Regions from separate parts of the Enterobacter mori genome, predicted to be linked through region 3. Evidence: predicted binding sites of a transcription regulator. Region 3 holds the regulator's gene; each other region holds the start of a gene.
What was found. Region 3 encodes LexA, which represses DNA repair genes until DNA is damaged. Its sites were predicted from a motif close to TNCTGTATGTACATACAGNA; they were not measured.

Region 1 (5,539 bases), 1.3 Mb from region 3:
AGACTCGACCGTGCTGAAGAAATCAGCGTATTGGGTGAGCATGGCATCGGTCCAGGCCTGGTTATGCGCAAGGCGACTTTTATCAATATCACTCAGCCATGCCTGACACTTCCGCCATGCGTCGCGGCAATTGTCAAACTCATTGAGTCGCGCCACCGGGAACGGCAATGCAGTCAGCGCCTGTTTTATTTTTTGCTGCAGACCCGCAGTCTGCTGGCGCGTGAGCCACGTGTGTTGGGCATCGCTCTTCGCGATTTCATCCAGTACCTGCTGCAGAACCTGGGCGGCAATCACGCTCATATCCTGGCTCCACTGCTGCCAGAGCGTATTCAGATGGTGATGAAAACGCTGGGTTTCCCCCCACTCGGTGCCGTGAAGGCGCACCACTTTATCGGCAGGCAAAACGAACTCCAGCTCGCCCCACACCAGCCCTCGCTTACAGTGGATCGCCAACATTTGATTGAAGGGAATGAGATATTCGTGGCGTTCCCCGGAGACTTTCACTCCCGCGTTAAGGAGCACAACCTTGTCGTAAGGGTGTTGAGCCAGGCGTTTGCCCATTGACGTTGCTTTCAGTTCCATATCCAGCCGGATCCACGAAGAGATAATTTGCCTGATAGTTTAACTGCCAGTTTTAAGGTGCTCCAGCCTAAAAAAACGTTACAATCAATGGGCGTTAATTTTATCGAAAGGAAGTGAGGGTTTATGCGTACCGTTCTGAATGTGTTGAATTTTGTGCTGGGCGGTTTTGCCACCACCCTTTCCTGGCTTTTTGCCACTCTGGTCAGCATCGTGCTTATCTTTACCCTGCCGCTGACACGCTCCTGCTGGGAAATCACCAAACTCTCCTTTATTCCCTACGGTAATGAGGCTGTCCACGTTGATGAGCTGAACCCGGAAGGTAAAAACGCGCTGATGAATACCGGCGGCACCGTACTGAATATTCTGTGGCTGATTTTCTTTGGCTGGTGGCTGTGCCTGATGCACATTTTTGCCGGTATCGCCCAGTGCGTGACAATCATTGGCATTCCTGTTGGGATCGCTAACTTTAAAATTGCCGTCATTGCCCTGTGGCCGGTTGGACGTAGGGTCGTCCCGGTTGAGGTGGCGCAAGCCGCGCGTGAGGCCAATGCTCGCCGTCGTTTTCAGTAATAAGGACTGGCCGCGCTCATGCTAAGCCCACTGCTTCGCAATTATACCTGGAACAGCATCTGGCTTTATAACGTCAGAATTTTTATCGCCCTTTGTGGCACCGTTGCCCTGCCGTGGTGGCTGAATGACGTTAAGCTCACGATTCCGCTCACGTTAGGGGTGGTTGCGGGGGCGCTTGCGGACCTCGATGACCGTCTGGCCGGGCGTCTGCGCAACCTGGTTATCACTCTTGTCTGTTTCTTTATTGCGTCCGCATCTGTCGAGCTGCTCTTCCCGTGGCCCTGGCTGTTTGCCTTAGGCCTTACGCTCTCCACCAGCGGCTTTATTCTGCTCGGCGGGCTTGGACAGCGTTATGCCACCATCGCATTTGGCGCACTGCTGATTGCTATTTACACCATGCTGGGTGTGTCCCTGTACGATCAATGGTACCAGCAACCTGTGCTGCTATTGCTGGGGGCTATCTGGTATAACCTGCTGACGTTAACAGGGCACCTCATCTTCCCGGTGCGCCCTCTGCAGGATAATCTTGCTCGCAGCTATGAGCAGCTGGCGCATTATCTGGAGCTGAAATCCCGGCTGTTTGACCCGGATATTGAAGAGGAAAGCCAGGCCCCTCTTTACGATCTGGCGCTGGCAAACGGCCAGTTAGTCGCCACGCTGAACCAGACCAAAGCCTCCCTGCTGACCCGCCTGCGCGGAGACCGCGGCCAACGCGGGACGCGAAGAACGCTTCACTACTACTTTGCCGCGCAGGACATCCATGAGCGTGCCAGCTCTTCACACGTTCAGTATGCCGCCCTGCGTGAAACGTTCCGCTACAGCGACGTGATGTTCCGATTCCAGCGCTTACTTTCCATGCAATCTCAGGCGTGTCAGCAGCTAGCGCGTTCAATTTTACTGCGGACGCCCTATCAGCATGACCCGCGGTTTGAGCGCGCGTTTAGCCATCTTGATGCGGCCATCGACCGCGTGCAGGCCAGTGGAACCGCACCGGAACATATAAAAGCGCTGGGTTTTTTGCTTAATAACCTGCGGGCAATCGATGCTCAGCTGGCGACCATTGAATCCGAACAGGCGATGGCCTTGCCGGGCAACGATGCCGATAATCAGCTTGCTGATGACAGTGTGCATAGCGTTAGCGGCATGTGGCTGCGGCTGAGCCGCAATTTTACGCCGGAATCCGCTCTGTTTCGTCACGCGGTGAGAATGTCACTGGTGCTGTGCGTGGGTTACGCGTTTATTCAAATAACCGGTTTACATCACGGCTACTGGATCCTGCTCACCAGCCTGTTTGTCTGTCAGCCCAACTATAACGCCACACGCCACCGCCTGGCGTTACGTATTATTGGGACGCTGGTAGGCGTCGCCATTGGCCTTCCGGTGCTCTATTTCGTGCCGTCCATCGAGGGCCAACTGGTGCTGATCGTCATTACCGGCGTGCTGTTCTTCGCCTTCCGTAATGTGCAATACGCCCACGCGACGATGTTCATCACGCTGCTGGTTTTACTGTGCTTTAACCTGCTGGGTGAAGGGTTTGAAGTTGCCCTGCCCCGCGTGATCGACACGCTCATTGGCTGCGCTATCGCCTGGGCGGCGGTGAGTTTCATCTGGCCCGACTGGCGTTTTCGTAATCTGCCGCGCGTGTTAGACAGGGCGATGAATGCAAACTGCCGGTACCTTGATGCGATCCTTGAGCAATACCACCAGGGTCGCGATAACCGCCTTGCTTATCGCATTGCCCGGCGCGATGCGCATAACAGCGATGCCGAACTGGCGTCGGTGGTCTCGAACATGTCCACGGAACCGCGCGCCACCGCGGAAATTCGGGAAACTGCTTTTCGTCTGCTGTGTCTGAATCATACGTTCACTAGCTATATTTCTACGTTGGGCGCACACCGTGAGAAACTGACCAATCCGGGCATTCTCGCCTTACTGGATGATGCTGTCTGCTACGTCGATGATGCACTACATCATCGGCCAGCCGATGAGCCGCGCGTTCAACAATCGCTGGATGAACTGGCCCAACGTATTGCCCACCTTGACCCGGGCGCCGACAACAAAGCACCGCTGGTCCTGCAGCAAATCGGCCTGCTGATTGCCCTGCTGCCGGAAATCTGCCGGCTACAACAGCAGATCGCTACCTTGAGGAATGATGCTCCTGACTCTCAGGCAGCGCATTAAACCACTCTGTCAGCTCCCGGCGAATGTCGGCCGGGAGCGCCGCTTCATGTAGCCCTTCAATGGCACCTTCCAGCGCGAACAGCACCTTAATACTTAAGGCCTTGTTTTTGGACCTCATCTTCAGCCAGCATTTCCTGGCACCCAGTTCCCGTAAGGTTTCCTCATTAGTGATGCCTGCTTCTAAAAGCAGCACCTCAAGTTGAAAGGTCAGATTCGGAAGATCTTTTAGCCGGTTGCGCTGATGGCGCTGGCAGCGCTCTTTCCTTGCCGCGTCGAGAGCAAAGGAGGAAAGCTGGAGCAATTTGTCCCTGTCCTGCCAAAGCCCGTCGTCCACCCGATAGTAATTAAGCAGGACGGGACGGCCTCGTTTCATTAGCGTCAGAAACGAAGAGGCGTTTTTGACACAATACCTGGCACTTTCTTCACAGGCTCGGAGGTAGAGTTCACCCTCCGACACCATCGCGAACACCGCATTATCCACCGCCAGGGTGTACCCACCAAATAGCGCCCGATGATGAATTTCGCCTAACGGTGAGAGGTATTCCTGCGATTTATAAATCCGCTCATAAGATATCTTTTTCATGATAATTCCATTAAAAATCAATTATTAACAACGATATTTATCACTAACGGATCCGTTAGCAGGAAAATAGGCAACTTATTGCTGGAGGGCAAGATGATTTTTTATGGCGCACCAAGAATGGGTGAAATTTGCGAGTCTCTTTCCGAAAATGAGGTTGATCTTTATGCATACAGGGGTTACTGTATATCCATACAGTAACTACAGGGCTGGAATGAATATGTACACTTCAGGCTATGCAAATCGCTCAACATCTCTCTCTTCTACCGCTGGCAATGTCGCGCAGAAATCCGTCGGGCGTGATTCTACAGGGCTTATCAGTGAAGTGGTTTATCGTGAAGACCAGCCTCTGTTGACGCAACTCTTATTACTGCCGCTGTTGCAGCAGCTTGGTCAGCAATCACGCTGGCAGCTTTGGCTGACGCCACAACAAAAATTGAGCCGCGAGTGGGTTCAGTCTGCGGGCCTGCCGCTGGCGAAAGTGATGCAGATTAACCAACTCTCACCCTGCGATACGGTAGATTCAATGATCCGGGCCTTACGTACAGGGAATTACAGTGTGGTGATCGGATGGCTGCCTGATGAACTGTCGGAAGAGGAACACCTGAGACTGACGGAAGCAGCGGAAGAAGGTCACGCGATGGGGTTTATTATGCGACCGGTTCGTGCAGATTCTTATCGCAGAGGACAACATTCCGGGCTAAAAATTCACTCAAATTTGTATCATTGAGTGAAATTAGGACTTTTCCTGGAATTTTTTTCGACCATAAGATGCAGAAATAGTTCAACGCGTCAAATCTTCGGCAAGGCTTGTCTGGAGCGGTTCTCGTTAATTTTGCTGCACAATTTTCGTTCAAAAAATGTTAAATATTAGGTATACGGAACTTTTTTTTTCATATGCCTGACAGACTTCACACTTGTAAGTTTTCATCTACGTTGTAGACTTTACATCGCCAGGGGTGCTCGGCCTAAGCCGAAGATATCGGTAGATTTATATTTGACCACGCCCCCCGGTGAAGGATTTAACCGTGATTTCTCTGCAGAGATCTTCATGGCAAATTTTGGATGATAACGAGGCGCAAAAAATGAAAAAGACAGCTATCGCGATTGCAGTGGCACTGGCTGGCTTCGCTACCGTAGCGCAGGCCGCTCCGAAAGATAATACCTGGTATGCAGGTGGTAAACTGGGCTGGTCTCAGTTCCATGACACCGGCTGGTACAACAGCAGCCTGAACAACGATGGCCCGACTCACGAGAGCCAGCTGGGTGCAGGCGCGTTCGGTGGCTATCAGGTTAACCCGTATGTTGGTTTTGAAATGGGTTACGACTGGTTAGGTCGTATGCCATACAAAGGCGACAACGTAAACGGCGCTTTTAAAGCTCAAGGCGTACAGCTCACCGCTAAACTGGGTTACCCAGTAACTGACGATCTGGACGTGTACACCCGTCTGGGCGGCATGGTATGGCGTGCAGACTCCAGCAACAGCATCGCTGGCGACGACCATGACACCGGTGTTTCCCCAGTATTCGCTGGTGGCGTTGAGTGGGCTATGACCCGTGATATCGCTACCCGTCTGGAATACCAGTGGGTTAACAACATTGGTGACGGTGCTACCGTTGGCGTTC
Region 2 (5,539 bases), 110 kb from region 3:
TTGATATCGCCACGGATTTGAATGCGCCGGTGTTAGGGCTTTATGGTGGTCAGGATACCGGTATTCCGCTTGATACCGTCGAGACCATGCGCCATGCGCTACGCGCGGCGAATGCGAAGGCGGAGATTGTGGTGTACCCGGATGCCGGACACGCGTTTAATGCCGATTATCGCCCGAGCTATCACGCAGAATCAGCCAAAGACGGCTGGCAGAGGATGCTGGCGTGGTTTAGCCAGTACGGCGGGAAAAAAGCATAAAAGCAAGAAAGCCCGGTGGCGGCTACGCCTTACCGGGCCTACGCTTCATCAAGCCTGACGCAAGTTCTGCGCCGCTTTCACCATGTTTGCCAGCGCCGCTCGCGTCTCCGGCCAACCGCGGGTTTTCAGACCGCAGTCCGGGTTCACCCACAGGCGTTCCGCCGGGATCCGCTGGGCGGCTTTTTTCAGCAGGGCTTCAATCCACTCCACGCTCGGCACGTTCGGGGAGTGAATGTCGTACACGCCCGGCCCAATTTCGTTCGGGTAATCGAACTCTTCAAACGACTCCAGCAGCTCCATGTCCGAACGCGAGGTCTCGATGGTGATCACGTCGGCGTCCAGCGCGGCAATCGAATCCATGATGTCGTTAAATTCGCAGTAGCACATATGGGTGTGGATCTGGGTGTCGTCCTTCGCCACCGCGGCGTTGATGCGGAACGCCTCCACGCCCCACTGCAGGTAGGCATCCCAGTCGCTACGACGCAGCGGCAGACCTTCGCGCAGCGCCGGTTCGTCAATCTGGATAATGCCAATGCCTGCGGCTTCAAGATCTGCCACTTCATCACGCAGCGCCAGCGCGATTTGCTTCGCGATGGTTTCACGGGTCACGTCCTCACGCGGGAAGGACCAGCAAAGAATGGTTACCGGACCGGTGAGCATCCCTTTCACCGGCTTATCGGTGAGGGACTGGGCATACTTCGCCCACTCCACGGTGATCGCTTCCGGGCGGCTGACGTCTCCGATGACAACCGGCGGCTTCACGCAGCGGGAGCCATAGCTTTGCACCCAGCCGTTCTGGGTAAAGACGAAGCCGTCCAGGTGTTCACCAAAATATTCCACCATGTCGTTACGCTCGGCTTCGCCGTGTACCAGCACGTCCAGACCTAAGCGTTCCTGCTCGATAATCGCCTGCTTGATATGTTCCGCGATACCGGTGCGGTAGTTGTTCGCATCCAGGTTGCCCTTCTTGAAGTCCAGACGCAGGCCGCGGATTTCAGTGGTTTGCGGGAAAGAACCAATTGTGGTGGTCGGCCACGCAGGCAGGTTGAAACGGGCACGCTGCGCTTCGGCGCGTACTTCATACGGGCTCTGGCGCTGGCTGTCCTGCGCGGTAATGGCCGCCAGGCGTTTCTCCACCGCCGGGTTGTGCACGCGGGCCGAGTGACGACGCGCCTGGATCGGTGCGCTCCATTCGGTAATCGCCGCCGTCTCGCCGCTGTTTAGCGCGTCGCGCAGCAGCGTCAGCTCTTCGCATTTTTGCAGGGCGAAGGCAAACCAGCTTTTCACTTCAGGGTCGAGACGGGTCTCCACGCTGAGATCGATTGGGCTGTGCAATAACGAGCAAGAGGATGCCACCCACAGCTCACGTTTGCCGACGATGCCTTCAATTTTTGCATATTTCTCGGTCAGATCGGCACGCCAGACGTTGCGACCGTTAACCAGCCCGGCAGAAAGCAGCCAGTCTGCAGGCAGGCGCTTGTGCAGCTCCCCGACATCGTCTTTACCGTGAACGAGGTCAACGTGCAGGCCCTGAACCGGCAGCGCGGTAATGGTCTTCAGGTTTGGCGTCACGCCTTCGAAATAGGTGGTGAGCAGTAGCTTCACCGGCCCGGTGAGCGCGTCATACGCCGGTTTGAAGGCATCGAGCCAAACCTGGGGCAGCTCGAGCACCAGCGCGGGTTCATCGATTTGTACCCACTGAATGCCGCGCTTGCCCAGCTCAATCAGCACCTGTTTATAGACCGGCAGAATATCGTTCAGCAGGCTAAGGCGGTCAAACTGTTCGCCTTTTACTTTACCCAACCACAGGTAGGTTACTGGCCCCAGCAATACGGGCTTCACCTGATGACCCAGCGCCAGCGCTTCGTCCACTTCATCCAGCAGCTGCGTCCAGGTCAGCCTGAACTGCTGCCCCTTTACGAACTCCGGTACCATATAGTGATAGTTGGTGTTGAACCACTTGGTCATTTCCGCCGCTGCCGCTGGCTCCCCCGTAGGTGCACGGCCACGGCCGATGCGGAACAGGGTATCGATATCTACCGATCCATCTTTGTTCTGATGACGAGCCGGCACGTTGCCAAGCAGCAGGCTGGTCGTCAGAACATGGTCGTACCAGGCGAAATCGCCCACCGGCAGCAGGTCAATGCCCGCCTGTTTTTGCTGCTCCCAGTGACGGGCACGCAGCTCGCGTCCCACCGACAGCAGTTCTTCACGGGTGGTGTTACCCGCCCAGTAGCTTTCTTGCGCTTTTTTCAGTTCGCGGCGCAGGCCAACGCGAGGAAAACCGAGAGTGTGATTGCGGATTGTCATGTTATGCCCCTTGTGAAATTTGTTATTTAGACGTCCAGATGTTTACACATCTATAATTGGCAGGTACTGTATATTCCTCAAGCGCAAAATGTTCATGGCGAAGTGAAGGACTTTCATGATCGAGATTAAACACCTGAAAACGCTACAAGCGTTGCGGAACTGCGGTTCTCTTGCGGCAGCGGCGGCCACGCTGCACCAGACCCAGTCTGCCCTTTCTCACCAGTTCAGCGATCTGGAACAACGCCTCGGCTTTCGTCTTTTTGTGCGTAAGAGCCAGCCTTTGCGCTTTACGCCGCAGGGTGAAATTCTGCTGCAGTTGGCAAACCAGGTACTGCCGCAAATCGCCAGCGCACTGCAGTCCTGCAACGAGCCGCAGCAAACCAAACTGCGTATTGCCATTGAGTGCCATAGCTGTATTCAGTGGCTGACTCCCGCGCTTGAGAACTTCCGCCAGAAGTGGCCGCAGGTGGAGATGGACTTTAAATCCGGCGTGACCTTTGACCCGCAGCCCTCGCTGCAGCAGGGCGAGCTGGATCTGGTGATGACGTCAGATATTCTGCCGCGCAGCGGCCTGCACTATTCGCCGATGTTTGATTATGAAGTACGTCTGGTGCTGGCCCCGGACCATCCGCTGGCCAGTAAAACGCGCATCACGCCGGAAGATCTGGCGACGGAAACGCTGCTGATTTATCCCGTGCAGCGCAGTCGCCTGGATATCTGGCGTCACTTCCTGCAGCCCGCAGGGATTAGCCCACAGCTGAAAAGCGTGGATAACACCCTGCTGTTGATTCAGATGGTGGCAGCCAGAATGGGTATCGCGGCATTGCCGCACTGGGTGGTGGAGAGTTTTGAACGCCAGGGCCTGGTGGTGACCAAAACCCTGGGTGAAGGACTGTGGAGTCGGCTGTACTCTGCCGTGCGCGATGGCGAGCAGCGTCAGCCGATTACGGAAGCGTTTATTCGCTCAGCGCGGAACCACGCGTGCGACCATCTTCCATTTGTGCGGAGCGCGGAGCGACCCAACGGCGATGCACCCACAGCGAAGCCAGGATCACCGCTCCCCCAATAAGGAAGCTCGGCCAGTGCGGCTGTTGCTGCCAGATGGCGAGATTGACCAGCAGCCCTGCCGGGACATGTACGTTGTTCATGATCCCCAACGTACCGGCGTCTACCTGCGTAGCGCCGTAGTTCCACATGAAGTATCCCAGCCCGGAAGCCACTACGCCCAGCCAGACCAGGACGCCCCACTGCACGGTGGTGGTCGGTAGTTTTTGCGGGTTACCGAGCATAAACCACGCCGCCACGGCGACAATCGCGGCGCCCATATAAAACCAGGCGAACGCGTTATGCTGCGGCATCGGACGGGTTTCCATCAGGCGTTTGTAGCCCACCATGCCGATGGCGAAACTGATGTTGGCGAGCTGGACGAACATCAGCCCGGTCCAGAAGTGATCGCTGACTTTGTCATAACGAATAATCGCCGCGCCGATCACCGCCAGCGCGGCGCTCAGCAGGTATCCCCAACGCAGACGGCGCCTGCTGAGCAGGTCGTAAATCAGCGTGATATAGAGCGGCGTCAGCACGGTAAAGAGCAGGAACTCGGAGACAGACAGGTAGACGTAGGCCCGGAAGCTGAACAGGTACATGATGCCGAGCTGCATCGCCCCCACCAGCATATACAGCACAATCGTTTTCAGCGATTGTCCGCGCGCGCGCAGAAACGGCAGGAACACCAGCGCCGCCAGCCCCACGCGCATCAGCACCGAGAAGTAACTGTCGACCGATCCGGCAAGGTATTCGCCAATCAGGCTAAAGGAGAAGGCCCACAGGATAGTGGTGATAATGAGTAGCGCCACAATGCTTGTCTCTCAGAAAGAAGGACAGGCATTGTAGCGAACTCTTTAGTTGACAACTGAGCAATAAACAATCGAATGAAGATTATTCAAGGAACAGCTTGCGCAGGTATTTCGGTACCGCGTTGTCTCCGTTAGTGCCGATCACTTCCAGCTCCGGGTGCAGATCTTTCAGACGCTGGTGCGCATTCTCCATAATGCAGCCCTTGCCTGCCATCGAAAGCATTTCGGCGTCGTTCATGCCATCACCAAAGGCGATACAGTCTTTCAGCTCGAAGCCCAGACGTTTCGCGACCGCTTCCAGCGCGTGACCTTTGGAGACGCCACCGGCCATCACTTCCAGACAGGTCAGCGTGGAGAAACTCACGTTAACGCGGTCACCCCAGCGAGCGTTGATCGCCTGCTCCAGCGGCAGCAGCGCTTCATGGCTTTCGCAGGTGAAGAACACCTTACTGATCCCTTCCGGCTCCAGCAGGCCAGGCTCGTACAGAGAATAGTTAAATACCGCTTCCTTGAAGAAGCGCATCTCGTCCGGGCGGTGGCGGTTCATAAACCAGTCGTCATCGCGATAAACGTTAGTGACGATATCCGGGTTATTGTGCACCACGCCGAACAGATCGGCGGCAATATCGCGGTCCAGATTGTGGGTAAAAATCAGGTTACCATCCGTGTCGTGCACACGCGCACCGTTGGAGGTGATCATGTACGATTTGATTTCCAGATTATCGCGGATCTGCCCCACGTCCACGTGGTGGCGACCGGTGGCAAACACGAAGTTTACGCCACGGGCAGTCAGGAGTTTTAAGGTCTCTTTCGCGTAAGGCGAGAGGGTGTGGTCGGGGGAAAGCAGCGTGCCATCTAAGTCAGATGCAACAACCTGGTACATAGGGAAATTTAACCTCTGGTGAATATCAATTATGCCTGTTGAAAAATTCAACAATGGCGTTGAGCGCGACTGAGCGCATAGCGTCCTTTTCAAAAAGGATCTCATGGTACGCGCCGTTGATGACAAGCGGTTTTCCCCCTTCACAAGGGTGACCGGCGGCAGCGCGCAGTTCACAATAGCGGTCATGCATGCGGTTATCCACCACACGCTCTTCTTCCGCCTGAATCAGGAGA
Region 3 (5,539 bases):
GTTCTGCTGTGCTTTCTCGTGGGAAATCTTCTTGCTGCGTGCTTCGTCTTCAACTGCGCGGGCAATCGCTTTGGAGGCCAGCAGCTTGTTGAAAAGATCCTGACGCGCCGGGAGACGAGGCCCAACGGCAGCCAGACGCTGGCGTGCGAAGTGCATACGCGCTACGCGTGCCAGTTTTTGCGCGATGATCTTGTCGGTGCCGTGCTCGTCCGCCATACGACGCAGCGAAACGGAAGGGGAGAAGCGCACAAAGCTGTCGCGTCCCAGCCAGGAGACCGCGAAGAACTTCTGGATGCCGTTGAGCATACGCAGCGGCGGATTCTCTTCGCCTTTTTCGCGGCCCGGACGGCGACCAAACATCACTGAGACCGGCACCATCTGCACATCCAGATCAGGATTGCTGCGGTGCAGGTCGAGATAGTCATGGAACAGCTTGATGGACTCTTCTTTCGGCGTGTAATAGGTAAACACGCGCGGCCCGCCGTGGATAAACACGTAGCGCGGCAGCAGAGTGCCATCAACTTCAAGCGGTTCAAGTGGGTCAGGTAAATCATGCGCCAGACATTGGGCGCGAAGCGTCAGCAGGTCTGCCTTCGAGTTATAAGGCAAAACATACATAATAGGGCGCGACGTATCGAGCCCTAATTCCAGCGCAGGTTCTGCTGGGATAGACTTACTTTTTACCAGGACGCTTAATGGTAAATTAAGTAATTTGTAGTAAATTCGTGGCCAGCCGGACATAAACGATGTAAAGCCTCTGGTTAATAATGCAATTGCGGCGCAAGGATAACAGAAAGCGCGCAAAATTTCTGTTGTTACCCGTCATACTTCAGGCTGCAGCAAAACGCGCTGCGCTCACAGTTACTGACGCTTTTTCCAATAAAAGGTTCTTTTAATGGCCAATAATACCACTGGGTTAACCCGAATCATCAAAGCTGCTGGCTATTCATGGAAAGGTTTCCGTGCCGCGTGGCTTAACGAAGCTGCTTTCCGCCAGGAGGGGGTCGCCGCTATCGTCGCGATTATCATCGCCTGCTTCCTTGATGTTGATGCAATAACTCGCGTGCTTCTCATCGGCTCTGTTCTTTTGGTGATGATAGTGGAAATTCTCAATAGCGCTATTGAGGCGGTTGTGGACCGTATCGGTTCAGATTTCCACGAACTTTCTGGCCGCGCGAAAGACATGGGATCTGCCGCTGTGCTGCTGGCGATTATCACGGCTGCTATCACCTGGGTCACGTTGCTTTGGTCACATTTCCGATGAGCCTCGAGGAATAATTAAGTCCCTGGTTTTTTGTGCAGTTTTTGGTTCCAAAATCGCCTTTGACTGTATATACTCACAGCATAACTGTATATACACCCAGGGGGCGGAATGAAAGCGTTAACGACCAGGCAGCAAGAGGTGTTTGATCTCATTCGGGATCATATCGGCCAGACGGGTATGCCACCCACGCGTGCGGAAATCGCTCAGCGTCTGGGCTTCCGTTCTCCAAATGCGGCCGAGGAACACCTGAAAGCGCTGGCGCGCAAAGGTGTGATTGAAATTGTGTCTGGCGCGTCTCGCGGCATTCGTCTGCTGGTGGAAGAAGAGACAGGCATTCCGCTGATTGGTCGTGTCGCCGCAGGTGAACCTCTGTTGGCCCAGCAGCATATTGAAGGTCACTATCAGGTCGATCCTGGTATGTTCAAGCCGAGTGCGGATTTCCTGCTGCGCGTCAGCGGGATGTCCATGAAAGATATCGGCATTCTTGACGGCGATCTGCTGGCCGTTCACAAAACACAGGATGTACGTAACGGTCAGGTTGTGGTCGCGCGTATTGATGATGAAGTGACAGTCAAGCGATTGAAAAAACAGGGCAACACCGTACAGCTGCTGCCCGAAAATAACGAATTCTCCCCGATTGTGGTGGATCTGCGCGAACAGAACTTCTCCATTGAAGGTCTGGCCGTTGGTGTTATCCGCAACGGTGAATGGCTGTAACCTCTTCCTGACAGGCTACGGGTCTCCGTAGCCTGGATCATTTTGCATTCCCGGTATTTTTCATGTCACTGCTGACAGCTTCTGATAAGGCATTGTGGCGTCTTGCACTGCCGATGATTTTTTCCAATATCACCGTTCCCTTGCTTGGCCTGGTGGACACTGCGGTGATTGGTCATCTGGATTCCCCCGTTTATCTGGGCGGCGTGGCGATTGGCGCAACGGCGACCAGTTTTCTCTTTATGCTGCTGCTCTTTTTACGCATGAGTACCACGGGGCTTACGGCACAAGCCTATGGCGCGAAAGATCCGCTGCGACTGGCGCGCGCGCTGGTGCAACCACTCATTCTGGCACTTGGGGCAGGTGCCTTAATCGTTCTCTTTCGCACGCCGCTGATTGATCTGGCGCTGCATATTGTGGGTGGCAGCGAGGCGGTACTGGAGCAGGCGCGTCGCTTCCTTGAAATCCGCTGGCTCAGCGCGCCCGCATCACTGGCAAACCTGGTTCTGCTGGGCTGGCTGCTGGGCGTGCAGTACGCTCGTGCGCCGGTCATCCTACTGGTAGTGGGAAACCTTTTGAACATCGTGCTCGACCTCTGGCTGGTGATGGGCCTGCACATGAACGTACAGGGCGCGGCGCTGGCAACAGCAGTCGCAGAATACGGCACGTTTCTCATCGGCCTGTGGATGGTCTGGCGCGTACTGGCCATGCGTGGCGTCTCCCTTGTCATGCTGAAAACCGCGTGGCGCGGCAACATCCGCAAGCTGCTGGCGCTGAACCGCGACATTATGCTGCGCTCATTACTGCTTCAGCTCTGCTTTGGCGCGCTGACGGTCTTTGGGGCGCGACTTGGGCCGGAGATCGTCGCGGTTAATGCGGTCCTGATGACGCTGCTGACCTTTACCGCGTATGCGCTGGATGGCTTTGCCTATGCCGTTGAAGCCCATTCGGGGCAAGCGTATGGCGCACGCGAAAGCGGCCAGCTCCGCGAGGTGTGGCGGGCGGCTTGCCGTCAGTCAGGCCTGGTGGCACTGGCGTTTGCACTCATTTACGCCTGTCTGGGTGAACAAATCGTTGCCTTACTCACCTCCCTCCCATCGCTGCGCGAACTGGCGAGTCACTATGTCGTCTGGCAGGTGATCTTACCGGTGGTGGGCGTGTGGTGTTATCTGCTGGATGGCATGTTTATTGGCGCGACGCGAGGTGCGGAGATGCGCAATAGCATGGCGGTCGCGGCTGCAGGTTTTGGCCTGACGCTGCTGACCTTACCGTATTTGGGCAACCACGGTTTATGGCTGGCACTGGCAGTTTTTCTCGCGTTACGTGGCCTGTCGCTGGCCTTTATCTGGCACCGTCACTGGCGAAATAACACCTGGCTGCCTTCCCGCCACGATATATCGTGACGGTTAAAGATTCCGAATATGAAATCAACCGCCGAATCCTTAACTACAATAATTATCACGTCCAGCAGAAAAGAACGTAACGGACGTTACGACCCGACGCTTAACTTAAGAGGACACGATGATGAATAAAGACGAAATCGGCGGCAACTGGAAGCAGTTCAAAGGTAAAGCGAAAGAACAGTGGGGTAAGCTGACGGATGACGATATGACCGTCATTGAAGGTAAACGCGATCAGCTTGTCGGTAAAATCCAGGAGCGTTACGGCTACGCAAAAGACCAGGCGGAAAAAGAAGTGGGCGACTGGGAAAAACGCAACGACTACCGCTGGTAACCGGGCTATACCCGAAAGTACAAGGAAGTACGCCCTGAGGGCGGCCATGAGCCGCCTTTTCTTTTGCCGTTAACGCGGCTTTTTCTTCACGAGAATAGAGTGATCGTGTTGGCATTCATCCTGATGACGACAGGATTCCACCTCCACGCACGCCGAGCACAGCCCGTGCGCTTCAATCACGTTATGACGCAGGGCGAAGCCCATTTTAGCCGCCAGGGTATGCATAATATCTTCCACGCCTTCCGCACACTCTTCCTTCACTGCGCCGCAGCGGTCGCAGATAAACATGGCTGAGGTATGGGTTGGCTGATCGAACAGATGGCACAGAACATAGCTGTTGGTCGATTCAACCTTGTGTACAAACCCTTGTTCGAGCAGAAAATCCAGCGCACGATAAACCGTAGGCGGTTTTGCCTGTGGCTCGGTTGCACGCAGCAAGTCCAGCAGGTCGTATGCGCTGATCGCCCCCTGTTGCAGGCTCATCAGGCGCAATACCTCGAGGCGCTGCGGAGTCAGGCGCACATTGCGTTGCGCACACAGCTTTTCGGCCTGCGCTAACAGCTCTTTTGTGGACTTATCCATTGAGCACCTCGGATGTAATAGGATGGAAAACCCTCACTTTATCATGTTCTGGTAAAAACACCGAGATCCACCAGGCTGTGCTATACCTGACGCATCGCAATTCGGGGAATTAACCATGAAAAGACCTGACTGTATTAAGCACTGGCAAGATGTGGAAGGTGCTGACGATTCTACCTATCCCGACAGTAACGAACTTTTTTCCATCGGCGCGCCCCTCGCTCGCAGGCTGGGCTTAGGCCGTATTGGTATTCATCATGAGCGTTTGCCGCCAGGCCGTCGTACGTCATACCCACATGCGGAAAGTGACGAAGAAGAGTTTATTTATGTGCTTGAAGGGCATCCGGAGGCCTGGATAAACGGCTACCTGTGGAAGCTTGAGCCGGGAGATAGCGTGGGGTTCCCCGCCGGGACGGGCATTTGCCATACCTTTATAAACAACACTGACGAAGAGGTACGGTTGCTGGTTGTCGGCGAGGCCAATAAAAAGCAAAACCGCATCTACTACCCGCTGAACCCGGTCTATGCCGCGACGCGCGAGGACCGCTGGGTAGATCATCCTCCTCAATTTTTTGGGCCGCATGACGGAAAACCCGAGCGGAAATAATTTTCCTCTTCTATAAATATTGAGGGCCGTCACAAATTACAACAGGCCGTAAGGGAATTTTACTTAGGGAAAGAAATAGCGGGTCTTTTACTTCTTATTCACAGCAATAGTTCGTTCCTGTTTGGGTGATAACAGACAGGGGTTATTTCATAACAGACTATAACGGGCATACTGTGAAAAAATATTTTAAATTTTCGGTGGTTAGCATTGCTGTCTCCTTTTTTATGGCAAATCAGGCGGGAGCAGCCAATACCTGGACAGAATCACGTAGCGACGCCATGGGCGGCACGGGCGTAGCCGCTGGCAGTTATGGCAGCGGGGCGTTAATCAACCCCGCGTTGCTGGCAAAGGCAAAACCGGACGATGATGTGACGGTCATTTTGCCGTCCGTTGGGGTGCAGGTGACAGATGAAGACAATCTTCAGGATGAGATTGATACCATCAACGACAAAATCAATCACTATAAGGATGTGGTTGATAACCTTACGCCCATTGAAGTCATCACCAATCCGTTAGGTTCGATCAACCAGTTCCAGGGCGCGGCCAAAGATCTTGCCGATGAACTGGACTATCTCAAGGGTAAAACTGCACGTGCAACGGCTGGGGCAGGACTTGCCGTGAGTATCCCTAACGATGTGCTT

Region 1: a site for LexA is predicted at 4,094-4,113, ahead of sulA (SOS-induced cell division inhibitor SulA). Genes of this name have one in related genera too.
Region 2: a site for LexA is predicted at 2,632-2,651, ahead of metR (HTH-type transcriptional regulator MetR). Genes of this name have one in related genera too.

What each region holds. Positions count from the first base shown of each region.
Region 1 is NZ_CP104285.1:1,614,649-1,620,187, reverse strand. Features, by position in the region: gene helD (DNA helicase IV) at 1-582, opposite strand, end outside; gene N2K86_RS07530 (YccF domain-containing protein) at 706-1,152, shown strand; gene yccS (YccS family putative transporter) at 1,171-3,333, shown strand; gene N2K86_RS07520 (TfoX/Sxy family DNA transformation protein) at 3,290-3,916, opposite strand; gene sulA (SOS-induced cell division inhibitor SulA) at 4,134-4,643, shown strand; gene ompA (porin OmpA) at 4,999-5,539, shown strand, end outside.
Region 2 is NZ_CP104285.1:180,408-185,946, reverse strand. Features, by position in the region: gene N2K86_RS00925 (dienelactone hydrolase family protein) at 1-257, shown strand, start outside; gene metE (5-methyltetrahydropteroyltriglutamate--homocysteine S-methyltransferase) at 306-2,567, opposite strand; gene metR (HTH-type transcriptional regulator MetR) at 2,683-3,636, shown strand; gene N2K86_RS00910 (carboxylate/amino acid/amine transporter) at 3,524-4,423, opposite strand; gene yigL (sugar/pyridoxal phosphate phosphatase YigL) at 4,506-5,306, opposite strand; gene pldB (lysophospholipase L2) at 5,332-5,539, opposite strand, start outside.
Region 3 is NZ_CP104285.1:293,567-299,105, forward strand. Features, by position in the region: gene plsB (glycerol-3-phosphate 1-O-acyltransferase PlsB) at 1-741, opposite strand, end outside; gene N2K86_RS01415 (diacylglycerol kinase) at 896-1,264, shown strand; gene lexA (transcriptional repressor LexA) at 1,373-1,981, shown strand; gene dinF (MATE family efflux transporter DinF) at 2,044-3,381, shown strand; gene N2K86_RS01430 (CsbD family protein) at 3,503-3,712, shown strand; gene zur (zinc uptake transcriptional repressor Zur) at 3,782-4,294, opposite strand; gene N2K86_RS01440 (cupin domain-containing protein) at 4,410-4,898, shown strand; gene traF (conjugal transfer protein TraF) at 5,123-5,539, shown strand, end outside.